2 regions of the Salinibacter pepae genome follow, and region 2 is predicted to be linked to the other one. Evidence: riboswitches for the same ligand, from Rfam matches in the RefSeq annotation. Region 2 holds a riboswitch; the other holds the start of a gene.

Region 1 (15,599 bases), 730 kb from region 2:
AGCGTGGCCTGGGCCTCGTCCGCGTAGTGGGGCGGCGGGCCGTGCGTCTTGGTGGTGATAAACGCACTGATCCCTCGGGCCACGAGGTCCTCCTCCCGCAGCTTCTCGGCGGCCCGCTGCGCGTGCTTGGCGAGGGCCTGCCGCAGCTCCGCCTTCGCCTCCACGGGCGCGCCGAACGAGCGGGACCGGACGAGCGATTGGCGGTCGGGCCCCACGAGGTCCAGGTCGAGACACCGCTGTCCCCGCAGCTCGCGGGCGAGGCGCAGCCCCACCACCGTCATCGTCGACCGGAGCCACGGGTCCGGCAGCGCCCGGAATTCCGCCGCCGTGGTGACCCCGTGCTCGCGCAGCGTCTCTTCGTAGCTCGGCCCAATGCCCCACACGTCCCCCACGTCGGTGCGGGAGAGCAGCACGTCGAGGTCCGGCTCCGGCGGGCACACGTACACCCCCGTCCCGTCGCCCGCCCGCTTGTCGGCCTTGGCCTTCTCGTCCGCGATTTTGGCGAGCGACTTGGTGGGCCCGATCGCCACGCGCACCGGGATCCCGACCCAGTCCCGCACGCGACGGCGGATGCGCTCGCCCAGCGCCCGGAGGGCGTCGCGGTCGAGCGCGGGCAGCGTCACGAAGCACTCGTCGATGGAGTACCGCTCCAGGTCGATGCTCATCGTCTCGAGCACCGCGGCCACGCGACGGCTCAGGTCGGCGTAGAGCGCGTAGTTGCTCGACAGGACCGCCGCGTCCATCGCCTCCAGCTCGTCCCGCCACTTGAACACCGGCGCGCCCATCGGCACGCCCGCCGCCTTTACCGCCGCGGAGCGGGCGATGGCGCAGCCGTCGTTGTTGGACAGCACGACGGTGGGGCGGCCGCGGAGCGCGGGGTCGAAGACGCGCTCGCAGCTAACGTAGAAGGCCTGGCAGTCGATGAGGGCGATGACGGAATCCACGGGCAGGAGGCAGCAAACTGGACGGGACGACGCGAGGACGCGTGGGGCGGGCCGTCACGACACTTCATGGACCACGTGTTGCACGACGCCCCACACCACGAGCTCCTGCCCGTCCCGGACCGGAATGGGGTCGTGGTGCTGGCTCTCGGGGACGAGGACGGCCCGTCCGTCGCGCGTCCGGAGCCGCTTGACGGTCAGCTCGGCGTCGAGCGCGGCCACCACGACGTCTCCGTCCGCGGGCTCCACGGCCCGGTCGACCACCAGGATGTCCCCGTCGTGAATGCCCGCCCGTGTCATGGACGTCCCCGACACCCGGAGGTAGTAGGTCGCGGCCTCGTGCTCAATCAGGTGCTCGGCCAGGTCCAGCTCGGTTTCCACGTAGTCGGAGGCGGGCGACGGGAAGCCGGCCTCGACCCGGGTCAGGAAAAAGGGCTGGCGTAGGCGCGGCGTGTGACGGGCCGGACGCGCGGCCGTCACGACGACGTCGGACTGGACAGAGGAGGGGGGCGGGTCATCGGCACTGCACAAAAGCGACATGGGCGCGGTGGGGTCTGCTGAGCGGGGCATGGCGTCGATGCCCCACCACAATACAAACCAGCACACATATTTCAAACATGCTCTTTCTTCCAGTCCCCGCACGCCTCAGAACCTGGCATGTCGACGTTCCCTCGCAGGAGGGCCCCTTCGACCGGGGGGAGGCGAGGCCGCTCGGGGCCCCGAGGCCTGCATGGAAACAGGGGGCTAGCTGCCGGAAATGAGGTCGCCGAGGATGCCCGTCCCGCCCGGGCCCTCACTCTCTCCCCGATTGGCAAGCTCGCCGGCCACGATGCGGTCGGCAAGGCGAGAGAACGGAAGGCTCTGCAGATACACGGTGCCGGGCCCGGTGAGCGTGGTCAGGAAGAGGCCCTCGCCGCCAAAGAGCGCGTTCTTGAAGCCGCCGATGAACTCGATGTCGTAGTCGACGCTGCTGGAAAACGCCGCGAGACAGCCGGTGTCGATCCGCAACGTCTCGCCGGCCTCGAGCGTGCGCTCGACGACGGTGCCCCCGGCGTGGATAAAGGTCCAGCCTTGCCCCGTGAGGCGCTGCAGGATGAACCCCTCGCCGCCGAAGAGGCCCGCGCCCATGCGCTTGGTGAAGGCCACTTCGATCTCGACGTTGGCGTTGGCGCAGAGGAACGCGTCTTTCTGGCACAGGAACTCGCCGCCAAAGTCGTTGAGCTGGACGGGAATGATCTTGCCGGGATACGGGGCCGCAAACGCAACGTGACTTTTGCCCTGCCCCTCGTGGACGAACGTGGTGATGAAGAAGCTCTCCCCGGACACCATCCGCTTGAAGCCCTTGAAGAGGCCGCCCCCGGTGTCGGTCTGCATGCGGACGCCGTCGTCCATGGAGATCATGGTGCCGGCCTCGGCGCGCACGCCCTCCTGGGGGTCGAGCTCCACCTCCACGAGCTGCATGTCGTCGCCGATGATGTCGTAGTCGATGCCGTCGGTGCGGATGGTGCTCATTGGACTGGGATGTTGGTGCGTGGAAGGGGACGTGCCGCGGCGCCATGGGCCGCAGCCGGTTTGGTTTTCAATATGCGAAGCAGCAGCGATGGAAGAAAGGGGGCCGACGAACCGTGCGCGGGACCGGCGGCCCTTCGAACAAAGGGGGATCCTCCACCTTCACCGTTTGTTCTTATCCCCGTTGCTGTCCTCAAGACTGGTCCCAGACGCCATGCCCACAACCAAAACCCGTGCGGAGGAACACCAGGAGCAATGGCAGGAGATTGTCGCCGATCCGATCCTCCGCGACCTCCCCTACAAGGTCGAGACCAATCAACGAGGCCAGATCGTCTTGAGTCCACACACCACACACCACGCCCGCCAGCAAAAGCGTATTCAGGAGACGCTCGACACGCTTCTTGACACTGGAGAGGCGTTTTCGGAATGGCCCATTGCGACGGCCGGTGGGACAAAGCAGGCCGACGTGATCTGGGCATCGGAGCCCCGATTCGAAAACATGGAGGAAACCGGGGAGCCGCCGACGCTCGCCCCGGAGATCTGCGTTGAGGTGATGAGCGCCTCGAATGACTGGGACGAGATGGAGGAGAAAATTGCCCTCTATCGAGACGCCGGGGCCGATGAGGTGTGGGTCGTGGATGAGACGAGCCGCGTTCACTTCTTCGCGGACGAGGAGCTGGAGCAGTCGGCCCGGGCCCCCGACTTTCCGAACGCTCTCTAGTGCTACGTCAGCCGTTTGTGCGGGCAAGAGCGCTCTCAAGATCCAATCACCGGCACGTCATCTTGAGCGACGCCGAAAGATCTCTTCAAAAAAGCCGCACCCCTTCGAGGAGGCTCTTCGGGCGGCCTCAGGGCGACCTGCGCTGGGATTTTGAGATCGCGCTGACAGGCCAACAATGAGGGCGGACAGACTGCGAGCGTAGAACATGGACGGGGCCAGGAGCAAAGGGACACCGCAGTCGCAATGTCTCCCCTTTCACGAGAGGCCGCCCGTGGGACTACGCTCCACACTCTGACGATTCACGCCGGTTCGGGGGCCAGCATGACCTCCGAGGCGGGCTCGCGCAGGTTGTACCGGTTGCTCATGCTCGCCCCGTAGGCGCCCGTCGTCGCCACGAGCAGCGTGTCGCCCGGCTCCGTGGGCGGCAGGCGGCGGTCGTGGCCCAGCACGTCGCCGGTCTCGCACACCGGCCCCACCACGTCCGCCGTCATGGCGGGCGGTTCGTCGAGGCGGCTGAGGTTGACGATCTCGTGGTGGGCGCCGTAGAGGGCCGGGCGCAGGAGGCTATTCATGCCCGTGTCGAGCCCCACGTACGCCGCCGCGTCCTTCGTTTTCGTCTGCGTGACGCGGGCCAGCAGCACGCCGGCTTCCGCCACCAGGTAGCGCCCCGGCTCCATCCAGAGGTCGTACTGCGGGTGCCGGGCGGCGGCCTCCCCCAAGGCAGCGTCGAGCGCGTCGAGGTCGAGCGGGCGGCCGCCCGAAGCATTCGGCACGCCCAGCCCGCCCCCCACGTTCAGCGCACGGACGGCCGGGAACTCGGCGGCGAGGCTGGCCAGCAGGTCCACGAGGCCGGCCCACGTGTTCTCGTCCGTAATGCCGCTCCCGACGTGCGCGTGCAGCCCAACGACGGTCGCCCCCGCCTGGTCGACGGCCGCGCGCAGTCGCCCCAAGTCGTCGGGGACGACCCCGAACTTCGACTGGGCCCCTGCCGTGCGCACCTTGCGGTGATGGCCCTCGCCCTGTCCCGGGTCCACCCGCACAAACAGCTCCTCGCCCGCAAACACGTCCGGGTGCTGGGCCAGGGGCTGCACGTTGTCGACCGTCACGTGCACGCCGCGCTCGAAGGCGTCGGCGTACTCGGCGGGGGCTGCAAAGTTGGGCTGGAACAGGACGCGCGCCGGGTCGAGGCCCGGGCACGCCTCGAAGACGCGATCCAGCTCGCCGGGGGACACGCACTCGAAGCCGAGGCCCCGCCGCTCCAGCAGGCGGAGCACCTCGGGGTGCGGGTTGGCCTTCACCGCGTAAAACGATTGGTCGATCGGCCCGAGCCCCTGCACCTCGTCGCTGCGGGCCGTCACCACCTCCGGGTCGTAGACGTAGCGCGGCGACTCGTCGTCCGCCAGGCGCAGCAGGGCCTCGCGGCGCTCCCGCCACCACACGTCCGGCGTCTCTTCGGGCGTGCCGTCCTCGACCAGCTCCTGCCACCGCGGCCCAAAGACGGCGTCCGGGGCTCGGTGGCCGAAGAACTGCGCGTGCAGCTCGCGGACGAGGCGTGAGGCCTGGTCCTCGTCCACCACGAAGCTCATGTTGAGGTCGCTCGCGGCCTGGGTGACGAGGTGGACCTTCTGCTCGTCGAACACCTCGAACGCCGGGCCCAGCTCGCTCAGCAGAGAGCGGATGTGGCGCCCCACGAGGCTGACGATGGCACACGGGTCGATCAGCTCGGCGTCGCAGTACCGGTTCAGGTCGTGCAGCAGCCGGTCGAGGATGTCCGGGTCGAGGGCATTGGCCACCGGGTCGAGCGTCACCGTCACGTTCGACTCCGAGGTGGCCATCAGGTCGACCGACAGGCCGTGGTGCTTGAACACCTGAAAGACGTCGGCCAGAAAGCCCACCTCCTGCCACATGCCCAGCGTGTCCATGCTGACGGCCGTGATGTTGGTTTTGGCCGAGATGGCCTTCACCTGGGGCCCCACATCGGGCCCCTCGCCGCTCACGATCGTGCCGTCGAGGGAGGGGGCCTCGGTGCTGCGGACGTGGAGGGGGATCTGGTGGCGCCGCGCCGGGTCGAGGCAACGGGGGTGAAGCACCCGCGCGCCCATCGTGGCCAGCTCCTGGGCCTCGTCGTAGTCCAGGCGGCGCAGCAGCCGCCCCGACGGCACCTCGCCCGGATTCGCCGTGAACAGGCCCGGCACGTCGGTCCATACCTCGGTCCGCTCGGCCTCCAGCTTGGCCGCGAAGTGGGCCGCCGACGTGTCCGAGCCGCCCCGCCCGAGCAGGACGGTCTCGTCGAGGGCATTGCTCGCGATGAAGCCCTGCGTGAGGTAGACGGCCTCCGGGGCGTCGGCAAGACGGGCCTGCAGCCCCGGGTCGGCGTGCGACGTGCAGTTTGCGGCCAGGTACTGGCGCCGCGGCGGCAGGTGCGGGTCGTCGGTGGCCCGCAGGAACTCGCGCGCGTCAAGCCACTCCGCCGGCAGCCCCTGGGCCGACAGGTAGGCCGCGCCGAGGCGGGTCGACAGCAGCTCGCCCGTGGCCAGGACGGCGGCCCGCTGCCGCGGCGACGGCCCGTCGGTCTCCTGAATCTCGTCGACCCACCGCTCCAGGCGCGCAAGCTCGCCCGACAGCACCGCCTCGGCCTCCACGCCGAGGTCCTGCCCCAGTGCCCGGTGCCGCTCCCGGATGGTGTCGAGCGTCGATTCCGGGGCGCCGGGCTCAGCGGACGCGAGCTGCGCGCACAGCGCCTCCAGCTGATCCGAGAGGCCCTGCAGGGCCGAACAGACGAGAAAGGGGACGCGCCCCTCCGCGCGGTGCGCATGTACCACCTCGACGATCGTGTCCCACCGGGCCCGGCTCGACACGCTCGTGCCCCCAAATTTGCAGACGACCCACGGACGACCTGACGCTGGCATCACTCTTCAACTCCCTTCTGCACAAAAAACGACGCGACGCCCTCCACATCGGGAGGGCGCCGCGAAAATCATTCTCGTACGTCCCGATCACGTGTGAGGAGCGCACTTCGGACCGGCCTCGTTCCGACCCGCGCCCCCACTGCCGCACCGGCGCGCGGCCTAGCTGCACCGCGAGTGCCCGCAGTCCGCGCACTCCATGCAGCCCTCGACGTGGCGCACGTTTGCGGACCCGCACTTGTCGCAGGTGACCTCGTGGTCGGTGGCGTGGGCGCGCAGGGCCTTCGCCATCGACTGGCCGAAGGACGCAATCGAGCCCTCCGCCTTCTCAAGCTGCTCCACGAGGAAGTCAATCTTGGAGCCGTGGCGCAGCGCCGTGGACACGAGCCGCGTCTCTACGCGCACGTCGTCGGACGGCATGTGACTGGTGATGTCGCCGATCACGACCGTGCCGTCCGGGCCCAGAAGCGAGTAGTGGCGGCTCTCGTTCTTCCGGATGTAGCCCTCGTCGACACGCTCGCTGTCGTCGCCGAAGAGCGGGGCCTCCCCTTCCGACTTGAACGCGAAGACCTCGTAGGGGTGGTCCTCCAGAAAGCCGACCAGGATGGTCCAGTGGTCGCCCTGGTACCGCACGCGGTGGATGGCGCACGGCAGGGTCTCCGGGCGGTCGGGCGCCTCGGTGCGGGGCACGGTCCGGTCGTCGTCCCCGTCGTCGCCGGAAAGCACGGCACTCATGGTGCCGGCCCGGTACGTGGTCACGCCCTTGATGACGCCCGTGTCGTGGGCCTTCTTGTAGAGCTCCTTGAAGTCCTCGAAGGGGTAGTCGTTGGGAACGTTCACCGTCTTGGACATCGAGGAGTCCACGAACGGCGCCAGGGCCTTCATCTGGGTGAGGTGGTCGTCCACGTCCAGGTCGCGGGTCGTGACGGCCCAGTCGGCGTCCGGGTCCCAGGTGCCGTCCGTCTCCATGTGGCGCACCGCGTAGTCCTTCACCTCCTGGTCCTTGCAGATGTCGCGGGTCGGGTGAATCTGCCAGTGGGTGTGGCCCTCTTCCTGGCAGCGGAGCACCGTCTCGTCGCCCTGCTCCTCGGCGGTCCAGGCCGTGCCGTCGGCGTCGATGTCCTGCCCCACCTCGTAGGCGTTCGGGGACATCGGCGGGCGGGTGATGCCGTCGGGCAGCGCCGGCTGCTCGGACGTCCGGATGTAGCTGTGCATGAACACCGGCTCGATGCCGCTCGACGGCGCGTTGCCCAACGTGGAGGTGTTGCCCGTCGGCTGGATGCTAAGCAGGTGGCTGTTGCGGAGCCCCAGGTCGCCAATCATCTCCTTCGTCTTGTCCGAGAGGCGCTGGACGAAGGGACTCGACAGGTACTCGTCCTTGTCGAAGAGCGGGAACGCGCCCTTCTCCTCGGCGAGGCGCGCGCTGGCCTGGTAGGCCCGGTTGGCGAGGTGCTCCTGGAACTCGCGCATCACGCGGGCGCCCTCCTCGGAGCCGTAGCGGGTCTTCATCATCATGAGGGCCGAGCCGTCGCCGTAGTGGCCGAGGCCGATGCGGCGCTTCTCCTGCAGGTTGCGCTGCTGCTCCTCCAGCGGGACGTAGCTGAGGTCGTTGACGTTGTCGAGGAAGCGCACCGCACGCGGGACGAGGTCGTCGACCAGGTCGTAGTCGATCGTGCCCGCCTCCCGGTCCACGAGCTGCGTCACGTTGAGGTTGCCCAGCAAGCACACGCCGCCGACGGGGAGGACCTGCTCGCCACACGGGTTGGTGGCGTTGATGTGCTCGACGTAGCCCAGGTTGTTCTCCTTGTTGATGGTGTCGACGAAGATGACACCGGGCTCGTTGCGGTTGTAGGTGGAATCCATGATCCGATTCCAGATCTCCCGCGCCTCGTAGACGGCGGGCTCTCCGGTGGCCGGGTCCTTCCACGTCTTCACCGTGCCGCCCTTCTCCTGGTAGGCCTTCAGGTTGCCGTCCCAGTGCTGCTTGTAGAACTCCTTCTCGTTCTCGTAGTCCGGGAAGCGGAGCGCCCACGTGTCGTCGTTCTTGACCGCCTCCATGAACGCGTCGGTGATGAGGACCGACATGTTGAACTTGTGGAGGCGCCCGGGCTCCTGCTTCGCCTCGATGAACTCGATGATGTCGGGGTGCCAGATGCCCATGGTCACCATCTGGGCGCCCTTCCGGATCTTGTCCTTCACGTCGTCGCGGTCGGACTTCATGCCGGAGCCGGCGACGATGGTGGCGGCCTGCTTATTCCAGACGTCGAGCATCTGCACCGCGCCGGGCGTCATCGATCCGACGCCCCCGATGCGCGCCCCGCGGGGCCGCATGATGTGGGCGCAGAACCCGTAGCCCCCCTCCGAGGCCAGAATCTTGGCCTGGCGGGTCAGCTCCGCCTGGATCTCGTCCATCGAGTCCTGGTCGTGGCCCTGGAACCCCGATACGAAACAGTTGATGAGCGTGGCCTTGCCGAGGCCGGTGCCCGCGTTGGCGAAGATGCGGCCGCCGGGGGTGAAGGGGAAGGGGCCGGTGCCCAGGCCTTTCCCGCTCAGAAGCTGATAGAAGCGCTGGGTCCACACGTCGGTGTCGTCTTCGACCTGGGCCATGGCCCGCGCGTTGCGGTACCAGGTGTCCGGCACCCGGTCGTCAGTGCCGTACTGGTAGTTTTGTCCGTAGACCTCTTCGGAGATCTCGGTCTCGAAGATGTCGTCGTTCGTCCGGTCGTCCGTGATAAGGTCGCTGTTGGACAGCTGGTACTGGCGCGACCCGTTTCGTCCCGACCGGGTGTTGACGCGGTGGCCGTTGGAGGCGTGCCCGTTGGTCGATTCGGCCGGGGCGGTCACATCGGCCGCTGCGGAGTCTGGAGAAGAAGGATTTTGGGACATAGCTGAGCGCTCGATTAGTAGAAAAAGGACCTCGGACGGTTGGCGCGCGTCGCGGAGGTCAGGGCGCGCTGAGAGAGGCGATGCAATACAGGACTGCCCCCGGCAGCAGGAGCGAACTGCCCGGAACGGTCCGGCCAATGCCGTCAATCAACTCGTACGCCGCGGACCACATGCCCTTGAGACGCGCAGGGCTTCCCTCTCCGACCGGGCGGCCGGCAAGGGACGTGATCGCTCTCCGAGCGGGCATTCGGGCTGGAACCGTTGCGCGGCAGCGCCGGCCTTCCACCGGACTTTCCCCGTGACGCAGGAGCGCCCATCGGCGCGTTCCTACCGCCGTGCCACGACAGCACGACCCCGGAGAGCACGTGCTCACTAAGCGTGTCTTGTACGGTAGGTTTCTGGCGCCAAAGTATCAAATGACCGCTGCTTATTACTGTTATTGTTTCACTGCGAAAACCCTTCTTCAGCGCCGATGCGGGAAGGTCGTGCGGGAACGTGGCTTTGTGAATTCCTCGATCCGTGTGCGTCTGGCCTCACGCCGCCACAGAATCTCACGGAGCCTGGGTCTCCTCTTCGAACCGGCTCCACATACGAGAAATTCTCGTCCGGAGCGGGTGGTGATCTGACGGTCGTAGAAATGGGGGCGGTGCTCCCTCGACCACACCCTCGCACCAAGGGACGGACGAAAGCGGCCCCCTGCCGTGGTTGTCCGGATCTGGGGGCTTTCGGTCGCTGCTTCCCAACCAGGTGGCTTCAATCAGGCGTTCGACCGAGCCCTCGCCACTAGAGACATCCCCCAGCTCGATGAAATGCGGACGCTGACCTGCCCGGGGCAGGCCGAGACGGTCTTCGGCCACGGACCGACGTCGGCGCCCTCGTACCAGGGGACCGCTTTCTATTACTGTTATTGATCACGCTGGGGGATTCCTGTTCGGCGCCGCTCCGCGTGGACAGGACGCACGGGGGTCGCCCCCCGGTCTTTGACCCGGCTCCCTCCTAGTAGACAGGGGCGTCATAGACAGGGGCATCCCCTCTGTCCCGCCACGGGCGCTCATTCGTCCCCGCCGCCGTACCGGAAGTTGTACGCAATGCCAATCTCGGGCGCCCCCTGCACCACATCGAGCCCGCCGTAGAGCACGACCCGTCCGAGGTTGCCCACGACCCCGGCCGAGACGACCGGATCCCAGTCGCGCCCCGCTTGCGGGTCGATGTGCACCCCGAGCCCGAAGGCCGGCTGGACGCGCGAGTCGAACACGTCGTAGAAGCCAAGGGCGCGGACGCTGAGTTCCTGATCGGGGCCGTCCTCCAGGACGGCACTGTTGACGGCTGCCTGAAGCTGGACGCCGCCCCGTGGATGCGTGTAGCCGGAGGCCAATCCGATGGGGGTGTCGCCCCGCCCGTACAGGCCGGCCGTGCCCCCCGCAAACGCGACAATGCCTACGGCGGCCGCCGCCCCGAGCGCGGGAATGCCAAGGTCGGTCTCCTCCTCGTCGTCGTCTTCCTCGTCGTCCTCGTCCGAGAGCATCTCCTCAACGCGGGAGCGGCCCTCCGTGTCTGCCTCGTCGTCCTCGCCCTCCTCCCCGGAATCATCCCTGGCGCCCCGTTCCCCCTCTGGTTGTTCGTCTCGGCCCGTCCTCTCCGACCGCTCCGTGTCCGCCGCCGAGCGGCCCACCGTTTCCCCTCGGGGGCGTCGGGTGCGGGCGTCGTCCTCGTCCTGCCCCCCGACGTAGTACGGGCGCGGCGCCACCCGCCAGCCGAGGGAGATGCGCGACCGAGGCCTGTAGAGGCTCGGCGATCGGGACGGCTCCGGCGGCCGTTCGCGGGCCTCTCGGTCTCCTGTGCTGGACCGGCGCTGCTCGGCGTCCGACGCGAAGCCCATGCGTTCGACGACGAGCCCCTCCAGCGTCGCCCCCTCTGACAGAATGCGGCGCGCCTCGGTGGGCGACGTGTCGAGGAAGACGCGGTCGTGGCGCACCGTCACGTTGAACGCAAAGCGGTCGGGGACGGGACGGAGCGCCATGCTGTCGACGCCGATGATCATCTCGGCGCGCTTCTCGCCGCCCACCCGCACGTTGGCCCGGAGCTCGACGTTCGTCATGCGGATGCCCGCCGGCCGCTCGCGCCAGGGCAGGACCTCGCCTTCGTAGAGCACCCGCTCGGCGGGGCGCCAACTCACGACGAACGACCACCGCGACGTGGTGTCGGTCGCGGCGTATCGGTAGTCGAGCGCCATCGAGTCGATGCGGGGCAGCAGGTACGGCGCGTCCTGTCCCATCTCGTCGAGGAGGGTGAGCAGCGAGCGGGGCCAGCCTTCGAGGGCCGCCGTCCCGTCGCCCGCCCCGCGGGGGGCCTGCGCCTGTCCCGAACTCACTCCGGTGATCAACAGCACGCCAACGAGCAGCACAAGCCGGAGCCCGGCAGACACGGTTCGGTGCATGGGCCTTTGATGTCCAAATGGGAGAAACGGCTCTGGAATCCGTATGGCCGCACAGAGCCCCGCGTTCGTCACACCGCCCTCTCCCTCAGGCTCCTTTTTGGGGGGGAGACGACACTGAGCTACCTCTGTGCGTCCACGTGCTTCGTGCGTACGTGCTTCGTGCGTTCACGTGTGCTCGCGGATCGTGTCGAGGAACTGACGGCCGTACCGTTCCAGCTTCACGTCCCCCACGCCGTGGAGGGCGCGGAAGTCGCTTTTGGTCTGCGGCCGGTGCTCCACCATGGCACGGAGCGTTTTGTCGTTAAAGATGACGTAGGGCGGCACTTCTTGGTCCGTGGCGATCTGCGTGCGGCGCTCCCGGAGGGCCTCAAACAGCGCCCGTTCCGGGCCGTCGGCCGGGAGGGGATCGTCGGCCCCGGTTTTCGTGGTGTTGGGCGAGGCCGACGCCGCGGCCCCGTCGCGGAAGGCGACCGTCTCGCGGCCCTTCAGCACCGGGCGGCAGTCTTCGGTGAGCGTGAGCGCGCCGTACCCCATCACGTCCACCTCCGCCATGCCCTTCGCCACCAGCTGCCGGAGGATGGAGCGCCACTCGGCCTTCGACCGGTCGGCCCCGATGCCGTAGGTGGAGACGGTGTCGTGGTCGTGGCGCTGGATTTTCTCGGTGTCCTTACCCAGCAGCACGTCGGTCACGTGGCCGCTGCCGAAGCGCTGGCCGGTGCGGGCGATGCAGGAGAGCGCCTTCTGGGCGGCCGTGGTGCCCTCCCAGGTGTCGGGCGGGCGCAGGCAGTTGTCGCAGTTGTCGCACGTGTCGCCCCCCATGTCCTCGCCGAAGTAGTTCAGGAGCACCTTGCGGCGGCAGTCCGGCGCCTCGCAGTAGCCGAGCAGGGCGTTCAGCTTGTGGCGCTGGGTCCAGCGGTGCTCGTCGTTCTCGGCGGAGTCGTCGATGAGCTGCCGCATGCGGACCACGTCCCCGCGGCGGTACGCCATCCAGGCGGTGGCGGGGCGGCCGTCGCGCCCGGCGCGGCCGGTCTCCTGGTAGTACGCCTCCAGCGTCTTGGGGACGTCGAGGTGGGCCACGAAGCGCACGTCGGGCTTGTCGATGCCCATCCCGAACGCGACGGTGGCCACCACGATGAGGCCGTCCTCGCGGAGAAAGCGGTCCTGGTGCTCGCTGCGCTTGTGGTCGGAGAGGCCGGCGTGGTAGGGCACGGCGGTGTGGCCGTGGTCGGTCAGCCAGTCGGCGGTCGTCTCCACGCCGTTGCGGCTGAGGCAGTACACGATGCCGTTCTGGCCGGGGTGCTCCCGCTCGATAAACTCGTGTAGTTGTTGACGGGGCCGGTTTCCCTTCGGCTCCACCACGTAGCGGATGTTGGGGCGGTCGAAGCCGGCCACGAACCGGTCCTCGTCCGTCATGCCGAGGCGGTCGAGGACGACCCGCTGCGTGGGCGGGTCGGCAGTGGCGGTGACGGCGATGCAGGGAATCTGCGCGAATTCGCCCCGGAGGTCGGCCAGCGCCAGGTACTCGGGGCGGAAGTCGTGCCCCCACTGCGAGATGCAGTGGGCCTCGTCGATGGCGAGCAGGGACGGCCGGGCCCGCGACAGCAGGGTTTTGAAGCGGTCGCGGGTGGCCCGCTCGGGGGCCACGTAGCAGAGGTCGAGCTCGCCCGCCGTGAGCCGGTGCTCCACCGCCTCTCGCTCCTTGCGGCCCAAGCTGGAGTTGAGCACCGCCGCCTTCACCCCGACCTGTTGCAGGGCGTCGACCTGATCCTGCATCAGCGAGATGAGCGGCGAGACGACCACGCCGGGGCCGTCCCGCACCATCGCCGGAATCTGGTAGCAGAGCGACTTCCCGCCGCCCGTCGGCATGAGCACGAGCGCGTCTCCGCCGTCCACGAGCCGCTGCACCACCGGCTCCTGGTACGGGCGGAACGTCTCGTACCCGAAGACGGACTGGAGGACGTGCGTGGGATCGGCGTGGGTGACGTCCATCGAGCGGGGGCGGCTATGAAGAACACGGAGGCAGGGGCTCAATCTTCTACGGCGTCCCGCACTCCTACGACACGACGTTTCGGAAATGTTCGTGGTGCTCGTAGCCCCCTAACACGTCCTGCATCATGGCGTGCCCGCCTGCACTTGAAAATCGCCTGCTCTTGGCGTCGCCCCCCCCTCCACGACCAGCGCGTGGAGATGGGCCATCTCCGAGCCGACGCGGCCGCCCGCTCGTGGTCGTGTCCGGCAGGGGCGCCCGGGCGACCTCCCGGCGACACCTGGTCTCGGACATCCGGCGAACGCCTCTTCTCCCCCTTCGTACCACCGATGCCAATTCTTTCAGCCTTCACGGGACGAACTGCTCCCTACGCACTGGATTGAGGGCGTGGGGGCCTGGGAGCGCGGGAGCACGCGGGCCTCTGTCCCCCCACGCTGCCGCGCCCTCTCCCCCACGCCTTCCACTCCACGCTCTTCCCCCCCGCGCCCAAACCAACATGGCCTCGTCGAAGAAGGCAATTTACGCCGCGATTCTCGGCAACTTCGCCATCGCCGTCACCAAGTTTCTCGGGGCGGCCGTCAGCGGCAGCTCCGCGATGCTGGCGGAGGGCATCCACTCGCTCGTGGACACCGGCAATGGCGGCCTGCTCCTGCTCGGCATTCGTCGCAGCAAGCGGCCCCCAGACGAGGACCACCCCTACGGCTACGGCAAGTCGCTTTACTTTTACACCCTCGTCGTCGCGGTGCTCATCTTCGGGCTCGGCGGCGGCATTTCTCTCTACGAAGGCATCCTCCACACGCTCGATCCCGGCCACGGCGGCGCCAGCACCACCTCCGTCCTCGGCATCACGGTCGGCGGCCTCACGCTCAACACGGTCGTCCTCGGCGCCGCCATCGTGTTCGAGGCCCTCGCCCTGCGCACCGCCCTTCAGGAGTTCAAGAAGCAGCGCGGCGACACGCCCTTCTTCAAAGCCATCGTGACGAGCAAGGACCCAACGACCTTCACGGTCGTGTTCGAGGACACCGCCGCCCTGGCCGGCCTCGTCGTCGCGCTCGTTGGCATTCACCTTGCGAGCCTGCTCCACATGCCCGTGATCGACGGGATTGCCTCCATCATCATCGGGCTCATCCTGTGTGGCGTGGCCGCCTTTCTCATCTGGGAGAGCAAAAAGCTCCTGATCGGCGAGGCGGCGGCCCCCGAGATTCGGGACGACATCCGCCGGCTGGCCCACGACGACGCGGACATCGCGTCGGTCGAGCGCCTGCTCACGATGCACATGGGCCCTCGCGCCCTCCTCCTGAACATGGACCTGCGCTTCCGGGACGACCTCGATGCCAACACCGTGGAGGCCGCCGTCGATCGGCTGGAGCGCGCCATTCGGGAGGCCCACCCCAGCATCCGGTACATTTTTGTGGAGGCGGGCTCGATTGCCCGTACGCGAGCATCGGACGCGGGGGCCTCTGCGGCCGGCGGACCGCCCTCGTAGAGAATATTCACCGTCGGCACCGACGCATCGCATTGACGATGGGCCGCGGATTCCGTATCCATCATCCTGCCCTCGGCCCCTCCCGCTGTTCCCTCGTTCCCTCTGCCCCCCATGCCGACCGTTCTCTCTCGTGCCCTCTTCCGCGGCGGCTGCGCCGGCCTCGCCCTGCTCGTGCTCGCCGGCTGCGGCGGCTCGCTCTCCTCGCTCGCCCCGACGCCCGAGCCGAAGCGGGTGCCCGCGGATACGATCCTGGTGGCGGACACGGACACCACCGCCCTCGCCCCGGAGGTGGCGCGCCTGTACGCCCTGGAGTCGGAGCTCCTGGCCGCGGACGACAGCACGCGCCGGGCCCACCTCCTGAACCAGGCCATGGCGGAACTGGCCACCCTGCTCCGCACCCGACCGGAGGCCCTCGAGCAAAACACCGTCCGGTCGGTCTACGGGGGGCTCACGGCCGAGTACCGGCGCTTCCACGGCTACCCCAGCGACCCGGACTCGACGCTCCTGGCCCGGGGGCAGATTTTCTCCGTCCGGGCCCGCTTGTTCGCGGAGCTGGAGGACGTCGAAAATCCGCTCCTGGAGGGCGCCCCCGTCCGTCCGGAGGCCGAGGTGGAGGGGACCGAGATTCCGATGACCTCGAACCGGTTGGTGAAGCAGAGCACGACCGCCCTCGAGGAGGAGCCCAGCGAGCACGTCAACCACTGGCGGCGGCGTGTGCAGGTATAC
Region 2 (15,599 bases):
CCTCGGAAGCCTGTTCGCCCCCGCCCTGGCAGACCACCGTCACCTCGTTCTCGCCGTCCACGAACACGCTCTTGGGGTTATCACAGCCGGAGAGGGACAGCGTCGTGTTTACGGTGTCGGCGTCCGCGTCGAGAACCGAGAGGGTGCCGTCCGCGGAATTCGCGACGAACGCCTTCCCGCCGGCAACGCCGATGCCCCGAGGCTCACGCCCAACATCAACCCGTTTCGTGACCGAGTTGTCATCCAGGTCGACCACCGACACAGTGCTCGGCTCGGGGCTAAAGTTCTCGTCGAAACGGCTCAGGTTGGAAACGTACCCCTTGTCCGCGGTCGGAAAGGCGATGTACCGTGGGGGACGCGGGTTCGAAACTTGGTCAATCGGCCCGAGCTGATCGGTGTCGAAGGTCGTGATCCGGCCGGCATTGTCAGCCTGTGTGTTGTCGACGACGAAGAGGCGGTCGTTGTGCAGGGCCAGGCTGTTGATGAACGCCACGTCGATGTCCTCGAGGGTGGCCGTAGAGTCGGTGGGGTCGTAAAGCGTAAGGGAGCCGTCCTGAGCACTGAAGTTGCCCGAATTGGCGATCACCACGTCCGTCGTCACGCGGCGGCCATCGTCGTCATTCGAGCCAAAGAGGTCGCAGCCCGTGAGCGACAGGGCGGCGACGGCCAGGAATGCGATCCAGACGGCAGGGCGGCGCAGCCGCACGGTCGGAAGAGACGCGAGAACGGAAGACGAGAAAGAAGAACGCATCGTCGATAGAGGTCAGGAAGAGGGAAAGGAAAAACGAAGTCGAAGGGTGGCGTGGCGGGGGGGCATGGGGTAGAGCCGCACGATTTCGTAGCGGCGGTCGAGCACGTTTTTGACCTGCGCCTCCAGGGCGAGCCGGCCCGCATCGAAGGCCCATTCGTAAGCGGCCCGGACGTCAACCGTCTGGTACGGCGCGAGGGATCTCGATTCGTCGGCGGAGTAGAAGCGAGGGCCCACGAGCCGGCCCGTCGCGGAGACGGACAGTCCTTGCCATTCCGCGCGCCCCCACAATTTCCACGTCTGTCGGGGGACGTAGGGCAGTTGCGCCCCGTAGGCCGGCGAGTTGGCGTTCGCCCGGTTTTCGGCCCGGGTATGTGTGAAGTGGCTGCCGCCGGACAGAGACAGCTTCGAACGCAGTTGTTGCCTGCCCCGCACGCTCAGCTCCAGGCCCCGGCTGCAGACGCGGGACACGTTGGACGGGCTCCACACCTGCACGCCGTTCGCCACGTAGCTGGGCCGCCACACGATCTTGTCGGTCAGGCGTGTGGCAAAGGCGGTGGCCTCCACCGTGAGGAGGGCGTCGGGGCGCGCGAGGCGGAAGGACACGCCGCCTTCCGTGGTCCAGCCGTCTTCGGGCTGGAGCCCCGGGGTGCCCCCCGGCTCGTAGTAGCGTTCGTTGAAGGTGGGGTAGCGGAAGGCCCGCCCCACGAGGCCGCGGAGCGTGAGGCCGACATCGTCGAACGGACGCCAGCGGACGCCCAGGCGAGGGCTCGGCACGATGGTGGGCTCGCCGTTCGCCCCGATGGCGTCGAGTCGCACCGCCGGCTGGAGCTCAAACGGAGCGAGGGAGAGGGTCGCGTCCACGAACGTGGCTCCGGACACCCGGTCAACCCCTCCGTCCAGCGAGGCGTGATCGTAGCCGACCGTGGTGCCCGCCGTGATCGACCCGAGGGACGAGAGGGGATAGCGGAGTTCGGCGTCCGCGTCCGTGGCCGTCGTGACGGTCGTGCGGTCGGTCTGGGTCGGGGGGTTTCGGTAGCGCAGGCGGGAGCGCTGTCCCTGCGCCGAGAGCTCGAGGGTGCCTGCCCCGAGGGGCAGGGTGCCCTCCGTCCACACCCGCCCCAGCTCGTCCCACTGACGGGCCCCGCCGCTGCGTGCGCTGGCCGGCCCCGGAAGGCCGCGTCGCGCCTTCGTCCACCACCCCGACAGGCGCCACCGCTGCGTGTCCCCCCGCCATGTCCCCCGCCCGAAGAAGGTCATCGTGCGGGCGCCGGCCCCGTTCCGCCGCAGCGTCTGCGTGGGCACCAGAAACGAGTTGCGGTACTGAAAGTCGCCGTCCGTGCGGTAGTAGCGCCCCGCCACCAGCCCGGACCAGGAACCCTGCCCGCCCGACGCGAGGGCCGACACGTGGCGCTCGTCGTACGCGCCGCCGCCGCCCGCCACGCGGAGGAGCGGATCGGTCTGTGGGCGCAGCGTGCGGAGGTGGACGGTGCCGCCCAGGCTCCCGGAGCCGTGCCGGGCCGACCCGGCCCCGTGCTGCACCTCGACCGACTCGATCAGCAGGGTGGGAAGCAGCGACAGATCCACCTGGCCCGTCTGTGGGTTCGCCACGCGCAGGCCGTCGAGCAGCACCTGCGTCTGCGTGCCGCCCATGCCCCGCATCGAGAGGGTGGCGAGGCCCGTGCTCCCGTACTGCTTGACGAACGCCCCGGAGCGCATCGACAGGAGGTCGGCCACCGACTGCGCGCCGCTCGCGGCCACGGCGTCCGCGTCGAGGGTCGTGACGTGGGCGGCCGCCGGGATGGAGGCGGCGCGGTCCAGAACCCCTTCCACCGTCACCTCGGGGAGGGTTACGGACATTGCGATGGACGAGTCCGGCGGTTCCGAGACGACCGGGGGGCGCCGCGTCGTGTCGGCGGGGGCGGGCGCCTGGGCCCACCCGGGGACGGGCAGCAGGAACGCCGAAGCGATAAGCAAGACGAGTGCAGCCATAGAAAAAGCCCTCACCTCAGTACAGAGGCTCGGGCGGCTGCACGGGGCCCACAAAGGCCGCCCCCACGTCCGCTACAGGAGGGACGGATGGGGCAGGATCGGCGTCCGCTACAGACGGGACGCACGGAAGAACGGGGCCATAATCGGGGCAGGCACGCCACAAGCCTCTGGTCCCGGAGGTTGTTGGCGGTGAGAGAATCCGCGATGGCGGTCGGGATCCTCGTCACGCACACAGGCAGGTCTCCTGGCTCGTCGAACCCACGGGCCGCGGCGAACGCGGCGGCCCCGTGGTCAACGGACACGCTCGGCGGCTCCCCTTCCCGCCACGACGAGCCGTCCCAACGGTGGGTGTTGGGGTCACTCGGTCGGGCAGTGGCGAACCGCCTCCAGCGCGCGTCCGTCGTTCGATTCACAGTTGCGGGTACAGCCCCAGACTGGCCGTGGCGGAGGACTGAAGCGCAGTCGACAAGACGAGCTGAGCGCTTCGGCGTGCGCCAGGGCGGCACTGGTGTTCCCTTTTCATCCCGCCCGGCGGGCGCCGGGCGAGAACCTGTGACGTGTGTGAAAGAACGGGGTTCAAATACAGTCTCAATGTAGACGCTCGGCGCGGCAAAGCACAATCCCTTCACGGGATCTTTCGTGTACGCGCTCGGGGGGCGAAAGGCGTCACTGACCGCGGAGGCGCCGGGCCAGTTTCGCGGTGCGCGCTGTGTCGTGCGGGAGGGGGGCTTCGTCGCGGGGGAGCTCAAGGGAACTGAGGTCCGTCTCGTCTAGGGAGGAGAGCCCGCCGGACTCGTCGTGATCCGCGATCCAGGCCTCGCTGGTGACAATCGTTTCCAGGTTCTGCACGCGCTCCTGCAGGGCATCCCGTTCTGCTTCCAGGCGGGCGAGGCGGTCCTGTAGTCCGTCGATCCGGTCCTCAACCTCGCGCGTGGAGCTGCCCAGTTCCCGATGCTTGGTCTTGAATTTGAGCCACTCCTTGTACCCGGCGAGAGCGATGCCCAGGATGGGGATGGCGAAGACCATGACGACCGCAACCAGGGGAATGAGAGACATGGGCATGGCGCCGGGTTTGAATCGTTGAAGTAACACAATCATACGCCGCCGCCTTCATTCCTGTTGCACAGAGTGCAGTGGGCGAGGAGGGGCGCCGAACGAACGGCCCTGGGGGCCGAGGGGGCGGACACTTGATTTCGAGGAGTGCCCGCTTCACTTTTAGGAATGGAAAACAAAACGGGCACGTCCGCCCACCCCCACCAACTGCGCTCCTCGTTGTGTCTCGAGCCATTGCCTGGCACCTTTCGTTTATCGGAGCGGGACTTCTATGGATTGCCGGTCCGGCGTGGGGCGCCGCCCGTCCGACCCCCGACGACAGCCTTCGGCTTGGACCGGCGGCGCCCATTGCCGAGGTCCGGGTCGACGCGAACGCGGACGACGTGCCGGACCGGAGGGGAGAGACCGTGACGGTGGCGGGACGGGTCACGGCGGGGCGTGGGCGCCTGGCCGTGTCCCGGCCCCAACTGGTTGCGGTTCAGGACCGTACGGCCGGAATCCACGTGCGTCTGCCCGATGGCCTGGTCGTGGAGCGGGGCGACAGCCTTCGCGTCCGCGGCTCCCTGGAGCACGCTTACGGCCTGACGCGACTGCGGGGCGCCGAGGGGCGGGTCGTGGAGGCCGGGGCCCGCACGCCGGCCCCGCTTCCACTCACCGTGAACACAGCGGCGGGGGAGCAGCACGAGGGCCGGCTCGCCCGCGTGCGAGGGCGCATCGCCGGAAAGGGAACCAACCGGGGGGGCGACTACCTGCGCCTTCAGGCCCAGGGGGCCGCGTCGCCGGCGCAGGTTGAAGTGTTCGTGGCGGAGCGGCACGGAGATCGGTTTGGGCTGGATCGCTTCGCCGAGGGCGACGCGGTCGAGGTGACAGGGGTGGTGGGCCAATACGACCTCGAGGCGCCGTACGACGAATACCACCAAATCGAGCCCCGAGGCCGGGACGACCTTGCCCAGGTCGGATGGCCCTCAACCTATCTCCGAGCGGCACTTCTGATTCTTGCGGGCGGAGGGCTCGTGGGCGGGATTGTCGTGATTGGGCTTCGGGCGGCCGTCCGGCGCCGCACGAAGGAGCTGGAGGAACGCCGGGCCCGCTTTCGTCGGCTGGCGGAGGCCACGCTTGAGGGCATCGCCCTCCACGAGGCCGACGGAACGATCGTCGACGCGAATGCATCCCTGGCCCAGATGATGGAAACGGACCGGGAGGCCCTGATCGGGAAGGACATCACCGCCCTGCTCGCGTCGGCCCCGTCGGTTCATTTGGACCGGGCCGAGGGGAGGACCGACGCCCCGGTCGAGACCGAACTGGTCCATGCGGACGGCACGACGACCCCGGTCGAGGTCGAAACGCGGACCGTCACGACCGGCGACGAGCCTGTTCACGTGTGCGCCGTGCGGGACCTCTCCAAACGGAAGGAGTGGGAGGACGAGATGCTCCGTGCGAAACAGGAGGCCGAGCAGGCGGCTCGGCTCAAGTCAACCCTGATCCACAACATGAGCCACGAACTCCGCACGCCCATTACCACCATCACGGGCTACGCGGAAGTGATCATGGAGGAGGCCGAGGAGCCGCACCGGTCGTTTGCCCTTCAGATTCGGGAGAGCGGACGGCGCCTCTCGGACACGCTCCAGTCGGTGCTGGACATGGCGCAGATTGAGTCCGGCACCCTCGAGGTGACGGTGCAGGAAGTGGCGGTCCCGAGCGTGGTCCGTGACGTCGTCGACCGGCACGCGCAGGCGGTCGAGGAGAAGGCCCTTGCCGTCGATCTTGACGTGCCGGAGGACTGCACCGTGGCGACGGATCGCACGCTCCTCTACCGCATCCTCAACAACCTCGTCCAGAACGCCGTCAAATTTACAGATGACGGGACCGTTCGCATACGAGCCGAACCGGTCGAATTTGGGGTCCGGATCGGTGTGCGGGACACGGGCGTCGGAATTGCCCCTGCGTTTCGGCCGGACCTGTTTGAGCCGTTCAAGCAGGAGTCCGAGGGGGTGGCGCGGGAGTACGACGGGGCGGGATTGGGCCTCGCCCTCACGAAGCGCCTGGTGGACCTGCTCGGGGGCGCCATCGAGGTGGACAGCGCCAAGGGGGAGGGCAGTGCGTTCACGGTCGAACTGCCGTCGTTGACGGAGGCGGAGGCGTCCGCCCCGGCCGTCGCCGAGGGGCCGATGAACTGACTGCGGCGTCGATCCGGCGCGAAAGAGCTAGGGGGCGAGAAACCGCCGCACAGGGTCGACGAGCGCCGGCCCCAACTCCTCCGGCACGTAGTGGCCGATCGAGGGGTAGCGGCGCACGGTGGCCCCCGACACGACGTTCTGCCAGCGCCGCAGGCACGCCTCAGTGCCGAACGCCGGGTCGGCCATGCCCCAGCACAGGAGGGCCGGGCAGTCGCGAAGCCGGTGTCGCCGCGTCCACAGCGCCCGCAGCCAGTCGGCCTCGGCCCGGAGCGCCCGCGCAAACGCCCAGCAGGCGTGCCGGCGCGGCCGGGAGTCCAGGGCGGCGGCGTACGTGGCGATCCAGTCGCTCTGACGGCCGGCGCCGGTGGTCATCGGCATGACGATGCGCGCGAACGCATTGCCGTGCTCGACGGCGAGGCGGCCCGTCGGAGTGGCGAGCAGCCGACTCACGGCCCGAAGCACGGGCCGGTGCGTGAGCGGCCACGCCCAGGTGTTCATCAGCACGAGGCGCCGCACGGTGTCGGGGTGGCGGAGGGCGTAGGCCAGGCCGATCGGCCCGCCCCAGTCGTGCAGCACGAGGGTGAGATTTGAGAGCCCCAGCGAGCGGAGGAGCTGCTCGATCCGTGTTGCGTGCGCCGGAGGACGGTACGAGACGCCTGATGGCGCGGCCGAGCGGCCAAAGCCAAGGTAGTCGGGGGCGATGCACCGGTGATCCCGCGCCAGGTCGCGGAGGAGGTGGCGGTAGAGGCGGGCGCTCGTGGGGTTGCCGTGCAGGAAAACGACGGGCGGTCCACTGCCCACGTCGGTGTACGCGAGCGGGCCGGCCGGGGTGTGAACGGTCCGCGTGGCGTCCGGGGCGGTCGGGGCCGAGGGCATGGGACGAAGGAGATTGGGCCGGCGGCGGGCTTAGTCGAGCAGCGTGGGGGCCGACTCGTACTGGTCGGCCACGGCGCGGGCCTCTGTGGCCATCCGTTCCCGGAGCGCGCGCGGCTCCAGCACCTGGGCGTGGCGCCCCCAGCTTAGGAGCCACGGCATCACCTCGAGCACGTGATCGACGTTTAGGGTCAGCAGCAGCCGGTCGTCGGACAGATGCTCGCGAGACTCTACAGCGATGGACGACGGGACCTGCACGGTCGCAGCCGCCTCGTCGGCGAAGACGACCCGGACGCGCCGTCGGGACGGGGCCGCCGGGCCCTGCGAGCGCGCCCCGTAGCCGGCCGGGCGCTCGAACGTGGCGTCCGTCATGTTGAGGCCGCGGATGCGCTCCAGGCGCAGGTGAACCACATGCTCGCGGTCGTGACCGTACCCCACGAGGTGCCACGCGCTGCCCTGCCGCACCAGGCCGTACGGGTCGATGCGCCGCGTACTGGGGCCATCGTCGGACGCGCCCGCCAGCGTGGCCAGCAGGGTCCGCTCCTCCACGAGGGCGTGGCGCGCCTGTCGCAGCAGGCCGTCCGTGGCCGAGTCGCCAAAGACGTTGGACGGGACCAGGGACACGCTGCCGCGCAGGGAGAGCACACGTTCCCGGTCGTCGGCCGGGAGCACGTCTTCGATCTTGTGGCGGGCCGCCCGGGCCGCGGCCTGGTAGCGCCCGCTGAAGTTGCGGGCGGCGTAGGCACTGCCCAGAACGAGCATGACCGCCTCGTCGCGCGTGAGCCGGATGGGGGCGAGCAGGTAGTCGTCGGGCAGCCGGTAGCCCTTGCCCGGCACCCCCTGCAGCGGCACCCCGGCCTCCGCCATCGCCTGCACGTCGCGGTACACGGTGCGCTCGCTGACGCCGAGGGCGCGGGCCAGGTCGGTCGCGCGCGTCCAGGCGTCGGGCTCCAGCTGCAGCAGAATGGCGGGCCAGCGTTCGGAGGGCGTCATGGGCGAGGGGGCGGCGTCGCAACGGCTATGCGGACCCGCCAAGATAACCAAATTGACGCCGGACTTTCATCCTCCGGCTATCGGCGCTCTTCGGGCAGCCGGACGCCCGCCGCCACGTACGGGCGCGAGAGGTGCGACGGGGAAAAGGCCTTCTCCGCAAGGGCCTCGATCCGGCCTTCGGTCTCTTCGGTAAGCGCGTCCAGCCCCAGCCGCGTCCGGGCCGTGCGAAGGAATTGGGCGCGAGACTCGTGCAGGGCCGATACGCACGCCCCCATCGCCTCCGACGACGCCTCCCCATTGGTCTCTTGGGCCTCCAGCGTCGCCCGGGTGTTCACCAGTGCGTCGACCAGCTCCTCTGCACCACGGATCGTATCCTCCTCTAGCACAGCGGTCGCCCGGGTGAGGGCACTCGTGCATTCTCGGATGTGGTTGTCGGTCGCCTGCTTGATGTCGAGGAGTGTCTTCCCATCGAGCGGTTCGCGCAGCGGCGACCGCCCGAGGCCCATGCCGAGGTCGTCCGTCCCCGAGCCGATCGAGCACGGCTTGGTCGACGCCGAGCCGTTTTCCGAAAGCTGTGCTCCTATCCGAAGGCGCTCTTCGTAGGCGTGGAGAGAGGCCAGGGCCGACGAAATGCGTTGGTCGATCGTACAGACGTGTTCGATTCGTTGCTGAAGGGCCGTCGGGGCGGGCGCGTGATCGGCGTGCCTGTGCAACATCCATCCAATCAGGATCCCCACGAGAGGCCCCGACACTGCCATCAATGCCGTCACGGAGCTGTCGGTGCTATTATGACTGTGACACGAGAAATGTGCTCAAAATGGCCTGCATCCCCAAATTTATGCCGCCAGACTGATCAAACGTACAAAAAGTTTTTCGAAGGGTGTCAAGTGGATGCTGTGAAGGATCTGTGCAGGGAGGCGCTTCGGGTTGACGATGCACGGCCGGGCGTCCACGAGGGCATTGGGGGCCGAACGACGTCGAGCCTGGCGGGCGACCTAAGACGACGGCTCTCCCGCCCAGACAAACTCAAGGAGCGGCCGAACATCCCGGGCCATGCGGGCGACCTCTCCCGCAAAGTCCGGGGACTGAAGGGCGTCGTCCGGGTAGTCCCGCTTGACCACATAGTTTTTCCACTTCAGGTACGGGGCAATCGAGGTGTCCCGGTGGTCGCTAAATTCCTTCGGCATGCCCGTGAGGGTGTCCTCCATGCTGTGGACAGGGAGGCCGCGGGCTTCCATCTCGTCGAGCAGCTCGACGAACCGCTCCGGTTCCGCCGCGATGCGCTCCCGAACGGGGCGGAGGTACGGGACGCTCGGCTGGTAAAAGCCCGCCCCCAGGAAGCAGTCGTCCGGCTCCACGTGCACGTAGACGACGCCACTCTCGTCGCGCTGCCCCGAGCGGTCGAACACGCCGCTGACGTGCGTCTTGTACGGCGTCTTGTCGTCGGTGAAGCGCATGTCCCGGTGGATCCGGAACCGAGACTTCTTGGGATGGGCGGTGAGCGGAAGATCCGTCTCGGCAATGCGCCGCGCGCCGTCGGTCAGCAAAAGCTCCAGCGGGTCCTTCAGCTCCGCCTCGTAGGTGTCCTTGCGCGCCTTGAACCAGTCGCGGTCGTTGTTCTCGGCCAGGGCGCGGAGAAACGCGAATGCCTCAGGGCGGAAGCCCGGGAATGGGGGACGCGATAGGAGCTCAGCCATCGGGGGAGCCGCCGGGAAATGTGGGAACGAAACGGAGAATGGTCCACAAATCACCAACGAGTCGGGCGGGACCGGTCTCCAGTCCCTTCTCCCCGTGGAAGCGAAGGCGTGGGACCTCGCGGCGCGCGCGTCCTTCGAGATCGTCGCTCCCCCCTGAAGGAATTACGTCCCAAGGTCCATCTCCGCCACGATGGACTTCATTCCCGCCTCGAATTTGTTGGCGCCGCCCTGCGAGGGATGGCGCACGTAGGTGGGATCGGCGCCGACCTCGTCGAGGGCCCGTTCGCCCTTGCGCCCAACGCCCACGACGCGCTCGGGGGCGAGCGCATCCAGCACCCCGCGCAGCAGGTCGTGCCAGTCGCGCACCTCCGAGCGGCGGGGCGTGCGGATCGAGAGCAGATCGTCCGGGTCGTGGGGGTGGAGGGGGAGGCTGTTCCAGACGAAGAAGTGGGGGAAGTGCGGCTGCAGGACGCGCCAGAAGATGGACGCGCTATACTCAGTGATCGGCACGTCCTTCTGGCTCGTAGCCGCCCCGTCAATGGGGAAGTCGGGGTCGGTGAGCTGGGCTTCGCTCGTGACGGGCACGCCGGAGAAGCGGCAGCCCCAGGGGCCCGGGGCTTCAAGCAGGAGAAAAAGGGGCGGGGCGGTGTCGAAGCACGACAGGTACGCCCGCAGGTTGTCGCGGCGGTGGGTGGGGGCGTCGGGAACGTCGAGATCGTCCCGGCGGTCGCGGTAGGGATTGAAGCACTCCTCGGTGGAGGGGGCCGGAAAGACGTGTGTCTCGAAGAGGTCCCAGACGGCGGGGAGCATGCGGGGGGCGGGAGGGGAGCAAGAGGGAAGAGGGTCGTGGGGATTTTCCTACAAGAGTCTGCTGGCGATCAGGCAGACGTGGTGGGTTCCGACCCGACGCGGGGGAAGGCAAAGTCGGCGTAGCCCATTTCGGCGGTGCCGAACCACCGGTAGGCCTCCTCGCGGGCGTCCTTGTAGGCCTCGTAGATCTTGCGGTACTGCGGATTGCCGGCGGCGTTGTCCTCCAGAAGTTGGGTTGTTACCTCCTGGGCGCGCTCCATGACGCCATCGGGAAAGCGGCGGAGCGTGGTGCCTTCGTCGAGCAGGCGGTCCAGGGCCGCGGGGTTTCGGTGGTCGTATTCGGCCATCATGCGGACGTTCGCCTCGGCGGCGGCCGTTTTGAGCGCCTCCTGGTACTGCGTTGGAAGGCCGTCGTAGGCGTCCCGGTTCACGTAGAACGTGAGGGCCGGCCCGGGCTCCCACCAGCCGGGGTAGTAGTAGTACTGGGCCACCTCGTGGAAGCCGAGCTTCTCGTCGTCGTAGGGCCCGACCCACTCGGCCGCGTCGATTGCGCCCCGCTCCAGCGACGGATAGATCTCGCCGCTCGGCAGCACCTGCGCGTTGACGCCCATCTCGCTCATCACGCTGCCGCCCATCCCGGGAATGCGCATCTTGAGGCCGTTCATGTCGGCGAGGGCGTTCACCTCCACGTTAAACCAGCCGCCCATCTGCGTGCCGGTGTTGCCGCCGGGCAGGTTCAGGATGTTGAAGTCGGCGAAGAGGTCGCGCAGCAGGTCCATGCCGCCGCCGGAGTAGACCCAGGCGTTGTACTGGCGGGCCGTCAGGCCGAACGGGACGGTGCAGTCGAACGCCAGCGCGGGGTTTTTCCCAATGAAGTAGTAGCTGGCCGAGTGCCCCATCTCCACAGTGCGGTTCTGGACGCTGCCCAGCACCTCGAGCGGCGGCACCAGCTCGCCCCCGGGATAGGGAAGAATCTCGAAGTTCCCGCCGGTGAGCGCCTTCAGGCGCTCGGAGAGCACCTCGGCCGCGCCGTAGATGGTGTCGAGGGAGCGGCTGAAGCTGGAGGCGAGCCGCCACCGGACTTGTTTGTCGGTCTGCACGTTGGGGGCGCCGTCACTCGCCGACGATTCGCCGTCGCCGCAGCCGGTCAGGAGGCCGGCCCCGGCGGCGCCGAGCAGGGCTTTTCGGGTAAAGTCGCGCCGTTCCATGAGGGGGCAGGGTCGATGCGCAGGGCGTGTGAACGGGGCCGTTTAGTATAGGAGCCAATTCACCCCCTCGCAACCGCATGTTTGCGTCAGGCCTCCCAGAGGGGCTGGGGGGAGTGTCGCCCTGTTCAACGACCCCCCTCATCAAGCAGGGGAGAAGGGCCGCCCCGACGGCCCCTATGCCTCCCGCGACACGCCCTCCGCCGAGCCGATGAGTGAGCCGGAGCTCTAGCAGAAAAGCGTGATCTGTGAGGACATGATGCGTAATTCGTGTCCCTCACACTTCACGCCTCACACTTCACGCCTCACGCTTCATGCCTCACATCTCATGCTTCACGGTGCGGGCGGAGCGGGCGCATCACGACCTCCGAGATGAGGTGATTCGCCGGGGCCTCCAGCACGTGCTGGACCGTTGCGGCGACGTCGTCGGGGTCGAGGGGGTTTTCGGTCATGTCGACCCCCGCCACGTCAAAGAAATTGGTTTCGACGGAGCCGGGGTAGAGGCACGTCACGCGGATGCCGTCTTCGCGCACCTCCTTCATGACCGCCTCGCTGAAGCCGCGCACGGCAAACTTGCTGGCGTTGTAGGCGCTGATGTTGGGGTTGCCGAGGAGGCCGGCGATGGAGGCGATGTTGACGATGTGGCCGCCGAAGCCGGTCGCCTCGTTCTGCTCCCGCATGCGGGGGACCGCCTCGCGGGTGCAGAGGTAGACGCCCCGCACGTTGGTGTCCATCTGCACGTCGAAGGCGTCGGTGTCGAGGTCGTCGACCGGGCCAAATTGCCCGAGCCCGGCGTTGTTGACGAGCACGTCCAGCCGCCCGGCCTCGTCGTCGACGGTTTCGAAGGCCGCCTCGATCGCGTCTTCGTTCCGGACGTCGCACGAGACGGGGACGAAGGCGGCCCCAAGGTCATCGTGCAGCGCCTGGAGCGAATCGGTGCTTCGGGCGAGGCCGCAGACGGTGGCGCCCTGGTGTACGAGGGTGCGGGCGATGCGGGCACCGAGGCCCTTGCTGGCGCCGGTAACGACGGCGACGGCGTCGGTCAGATCCATGGGGGACGAAGGATTGGGACACAGTTGACGATACGGTCCCTTTCTATCGGTCGCCTCCGGGCGGGGTTGCCGTTCGGCGAGTGATTACTTCGGGAATGGAGGGGCTGTGTGCCGCGCACCTGTGCCCTGGTTTGCGTCCCCGCGTCGCTAAAACACGCCGTCCGGCAGATCCACGTTCACCTGCACGCTCTGCACCTCGATGGCAATCGGGTTGCCGGACATCATTTGCTTCATCATCTCCATCTGGCCGCCCATCATCTTTTCCATCTGCTTGCGCTGCTGCTCCGGCAGCTGCTTCATCTTCTCCATTGCCTGGCGCATCTGCTGGCGCTGCTCGGCGGAGAGGTTCGCGTCAAGTTGGATCTCCATCCGGTGCGGCAGGGTGAGGCCGTCGGTCGTCTGGTAGTTCTTGAAGCGAATGGCGACGGACGACGGATTGGGGCCCTGCTGCCCGGACGCGGCGGTCTCCATGACCATCCGGGCGGGCACGTGCCGCTCGGCGTCGACGTAGTAGGTCATGCGCGTCGCGTTCCCGCTCATGTCAGGGTCGACCGCCGAGGGGGTGTCCACCCGCAGGACGTGGCAGCGCAGGCCGTCGATCGTTTCGGTGCCCGCGTAGGTCGCGTGCTGCCGGAGTCGGTCGAACTGCATGCCGTAGGCCGCCGACGGCGTGGTGTTGGCGGCGAACGAGGAGGTCCCGCTGCCTTTCATCTGCGTCTGGGTCCGGTAGGTCGGGCGGCCGTCCTGGGGGACCTTCTGGTTGTAGGCGGTGTAGAGGTTGGTCTCCACGATGTACGTGTCGACCGTCTCGAGCTGCCGGTCGTAGGCGGCCTGCATGTCGTCGACGACCGACGTGACGGACTGGGCCGGCGCCGGCCCGGCACCGAGGAGGAGAGAAAAAACGAGCGAAAGGGCGATGGGGAACGAACGGCGGCGCAACATGGCGGCGTGGAAGTGAGTCAGGGGATGTGTGTCGCAGGGTGGCCTGCCCGAAGAACGTTGGCGGGCAGGGTGGAGGGAGAACCCGTCAACACGATCTCAAGTCAACACGATCTCAATACGCCCGGTTGCATTCCAGGATTCATGAGTCACCACGACGTGGACGCGGAGAAAGAGATGAATCGGCTGCTGGCGGCAGGGGGGACGCCGCCGGTCCAGACCGATCCCTTTACGATTGGCGACGTGCGCCTGTCGCCGGAACGCATCGTCGGGCTGCTCCGACCCCACATGCGGGAGCGGCGGCTGGACCGCATCCAGACCGTCGTGGCCAACCGGACGCGCAGCGTGGTGCCGGTGGTGGAGGGCCTCGTGAACACCGGCAATGTGAGTGCCGTCATGCGCTCGGCGGAGGCGCTGGGGCATCAGGACATGCACGTGGTGAGCGGCGAGCACGACCGGTACAAGCACTCCCAACGCACGGCCCAGGGGGCGCAGCACTGGCTCGACGTGTGGCACTGGGACGGGCCGGCCGCCTGCGCGGCGCACCTCCAGGACGCCGGCTACCGCGTCGTGGCCATGCACCTGCACGCGGACACGGTGCCGATTCGGGATCTCGACTTTACGCAGCCCACGGCGCTCGTCTTCGGCAACGAGGATGCGGGGGTGACCGACACGATGCTCGAGGCCTCGGACGCGGCGTGCGAGGTGCCGCTCCCGGGCTTCACCGAGAGTTTCAACGTGTCCGTGGCGGCGGCGGTGGCCCTCTACCACGCCCAGCAGGATCGCCTCGACCGCCAGGGGCACCACGCCGACCTCGGCGACGAGGCGCGGGCCCGCCTCGAGGCCCGCTTCTGCCTCCGCAGCGTCAACAACGCCGAGCAGATCATCGAGCGGAAGCTCGGGGACGAAGGGCGGCCGTAGGCGGTGGGGCCCCGCCCCGGACGGGCAACGCGGCTACCTGGACTGCGCCGTCTCTGCCTCGGCCGAGCCGGTCAGCGACTGGAGCTGGCGCCGGACGGAGGCGTCGGCGCCCTGCCACTGCGAGGCGAGGGCCGACCGGGCTGCCCGAGCCGCCTCCGGCCGATCGGCCTGGGCGGCCGCACGGGCCGTGCCCCAGAGCGAGCGGGCCCGGTCCGGATACCGCTCCAGCGTCGTCTCGAACTGCGCGAGGGCGTCGGCCGGTCGGTCGAGCGCAAGGAGCGCCTCGCCGTACAGCTCGGGGGCGGGCTTCGCAGGAAAGGGCGGCCCGAAGTTCAGCGGCCGGTCCGTTTCGAGGGCCGTGGCCTCCTTGAGGAGCGAGAGGGCCTGTTCGTCGTCGCCGGCCTTCAGCGCGATCAGCCCTTCCAATTCGAGCACCTGAATCCGAAGTGCCTCCGACGGGTCCTCGCCCAGGGCCGCCCGGGCCTTCTCCAACGCCGAGCGGGCGGCCGACAGGGGGCCCTGCTGCGCGGCGGCGAGGCCCCGGCCCGCGTGCACGGTAACGGCGCCCCGCGCGTCGAGGGCAGCGGCGTCCACGGCCATCGCTTCGGCGAGGGCGTCGTACCGGTCCCAGTGCTCCGTCTCCACGACGTAGGCGACCGGCATGTACCAACGCATGTAGTCCGCGTAGCCGGTCTGCACCCGCGAGTCGGTGGCGTGCGTCCGGGTCGTGTCGAGGACGGATCGGGCGTCCGCGTGGCGGCCCTGCTGGAGGCGCGCGTAGTGGAGCCAGTGCAGGGCGTGAAAGCCGCCGCCACTCAGCCCCTCGCCTGCCGCCTCGCTCTTCTGCCGGGCCGCCCGGTACGAGTCGACGTTCGACGCGGCGCCGCGGGCCCACTGCCCGAGGGCGAAGAAGATGTGGGACGGCATGTGCAGGGCGTGGGGGGCCGCCGGGGCGATGTCGGCGTACACGCGAGCAGGGCGCAGGCCGAGCGGGGCGTGCACCGGGTCGTCGTAGGCGTGGATCAGGTAGTGGGCCGCCCCGGGGTGCTGCGGGTTCGCGTCGAACACCTCCTCCACGATCGACGCGGCGCGCATGTACGTAGCAACGTCGCGCCCCTCGTGGGCGGTGCCCAGGATGG

The links. A riboswitch is a leader RNA that binds a small molecule or an ion and turns the genes downstream of it on or off. The one in region 2 is predicted to bind cobalamin.
Region 1: it holds a riboswitch for cobalamin, as region 2 does, so the genes downstream of both, OJA40_RS09590 (adenosylcobalamin-dependent ribonucleoside-diphosphate reductase) here and OJA40_RS12635 (TonB-dependent receptor plug domain-containing protein) in region 2, are expected to answer to the same signal.

What each region holds. Positions count from the first base shown of each region.
Region 1 is NZ_CAMTTE010000001.1:2,283,496-2,299,094, reverse strand. It holds gene OJA40_RS09615 (Y-family DNA polymerase) at 1-944, opposite strand, end outside; gene OJA40_RS09610 (LexA family protein) at 999-1,481, opposite strand; gene OJA40_RS09605 (TIGR00266 family protein) at 1,686-2,453, opposite strand; gene OJA40_RS09600 (Uma2 family endonuclease) at 2,665-3,171, shown strand; gene OJA40_RS09595 (bifunctional aspartate kinase/diaminopimelate decarboxylase) at 3,471-6,080, opposite strand; gene OJA40_RS09590 (adenosylcobalamin-dependent ribonucleoside-diphosphate reductase) at 6,240-8,963, opposite strand; adenosylcobalamin-variant (AdoCbl-variant) riboswitch at 9,197-9,273, opposite strand; gene OJA40_RS09585 (hypothetical protein) at 10,015-11,400, opposite strand; gene recQ (DNA helicase RecQ) at 11,566-13,389, opposite strand; gene OJA40_RS09575 (cation diffusion facilitator family transporter) at 13,884-14,873, shown strand; gene OJA40_RS09570 (lytic transglycosylase domain-containing protein) at 14,985-15,599, shown strand, end outside.
Region 2 is NZ_CAMTTE010000001.1:3,017,867-3,033,465, forward strand. It holds gene OJA40_RS12630 (YncE family protein) at 1-751, opposite strand, end outside; gene OJA40_RS12635 (TonB-dependent receptor plug domain-containing protein) at 764-2,740, opposite strand; cobalamin riboswitch at 2,958-3,308, opposite strand; gene OJA40_RS12640 (hypothetical protein) at 3,407-3,796, opposite strand; gene OJA40_RS12645 (sensor histidine kinase) at 4,015-5,970, shown strand; gene OJA40_RS12650 (alpha/beta fold hydrolase) at 5,998-6,846, opposite strand; gene OJA40_RS12655 (helix-turn-helix transcriptional regulator) at 6,877-7,836, opposite strand; gene OJA40_RS12660 (hypothetical protein) at 7,914-8,552, opposite strand; gene OJA40_RS12665 (DUF2461 domain-containing protein) at 8,832-9,533, opposite strand; gene OJA40_RS12670 (uracil-DNA glycosylase) at 9,696-10,343, opposite strand; gene OJA40_RS12675 (TRAP transporter substrate-binding protein) at 10,412-11,551, opposite strand; gene OJA40_RS12680 (SDR family oxidoreductase) at 11,875-12,600, opposite strand; gene OJA40_RS12685 (hypothetical protein) at 12,748-13,542, opposite strand; gene OJA40_RS12690 (TrmH family RNA methyltransferase) at 13,684-14,460, shown strand; gene OJA40_RS12695 (tetratricopeptide repeat protein) at 14,494-15,599, opposite strand, start outside.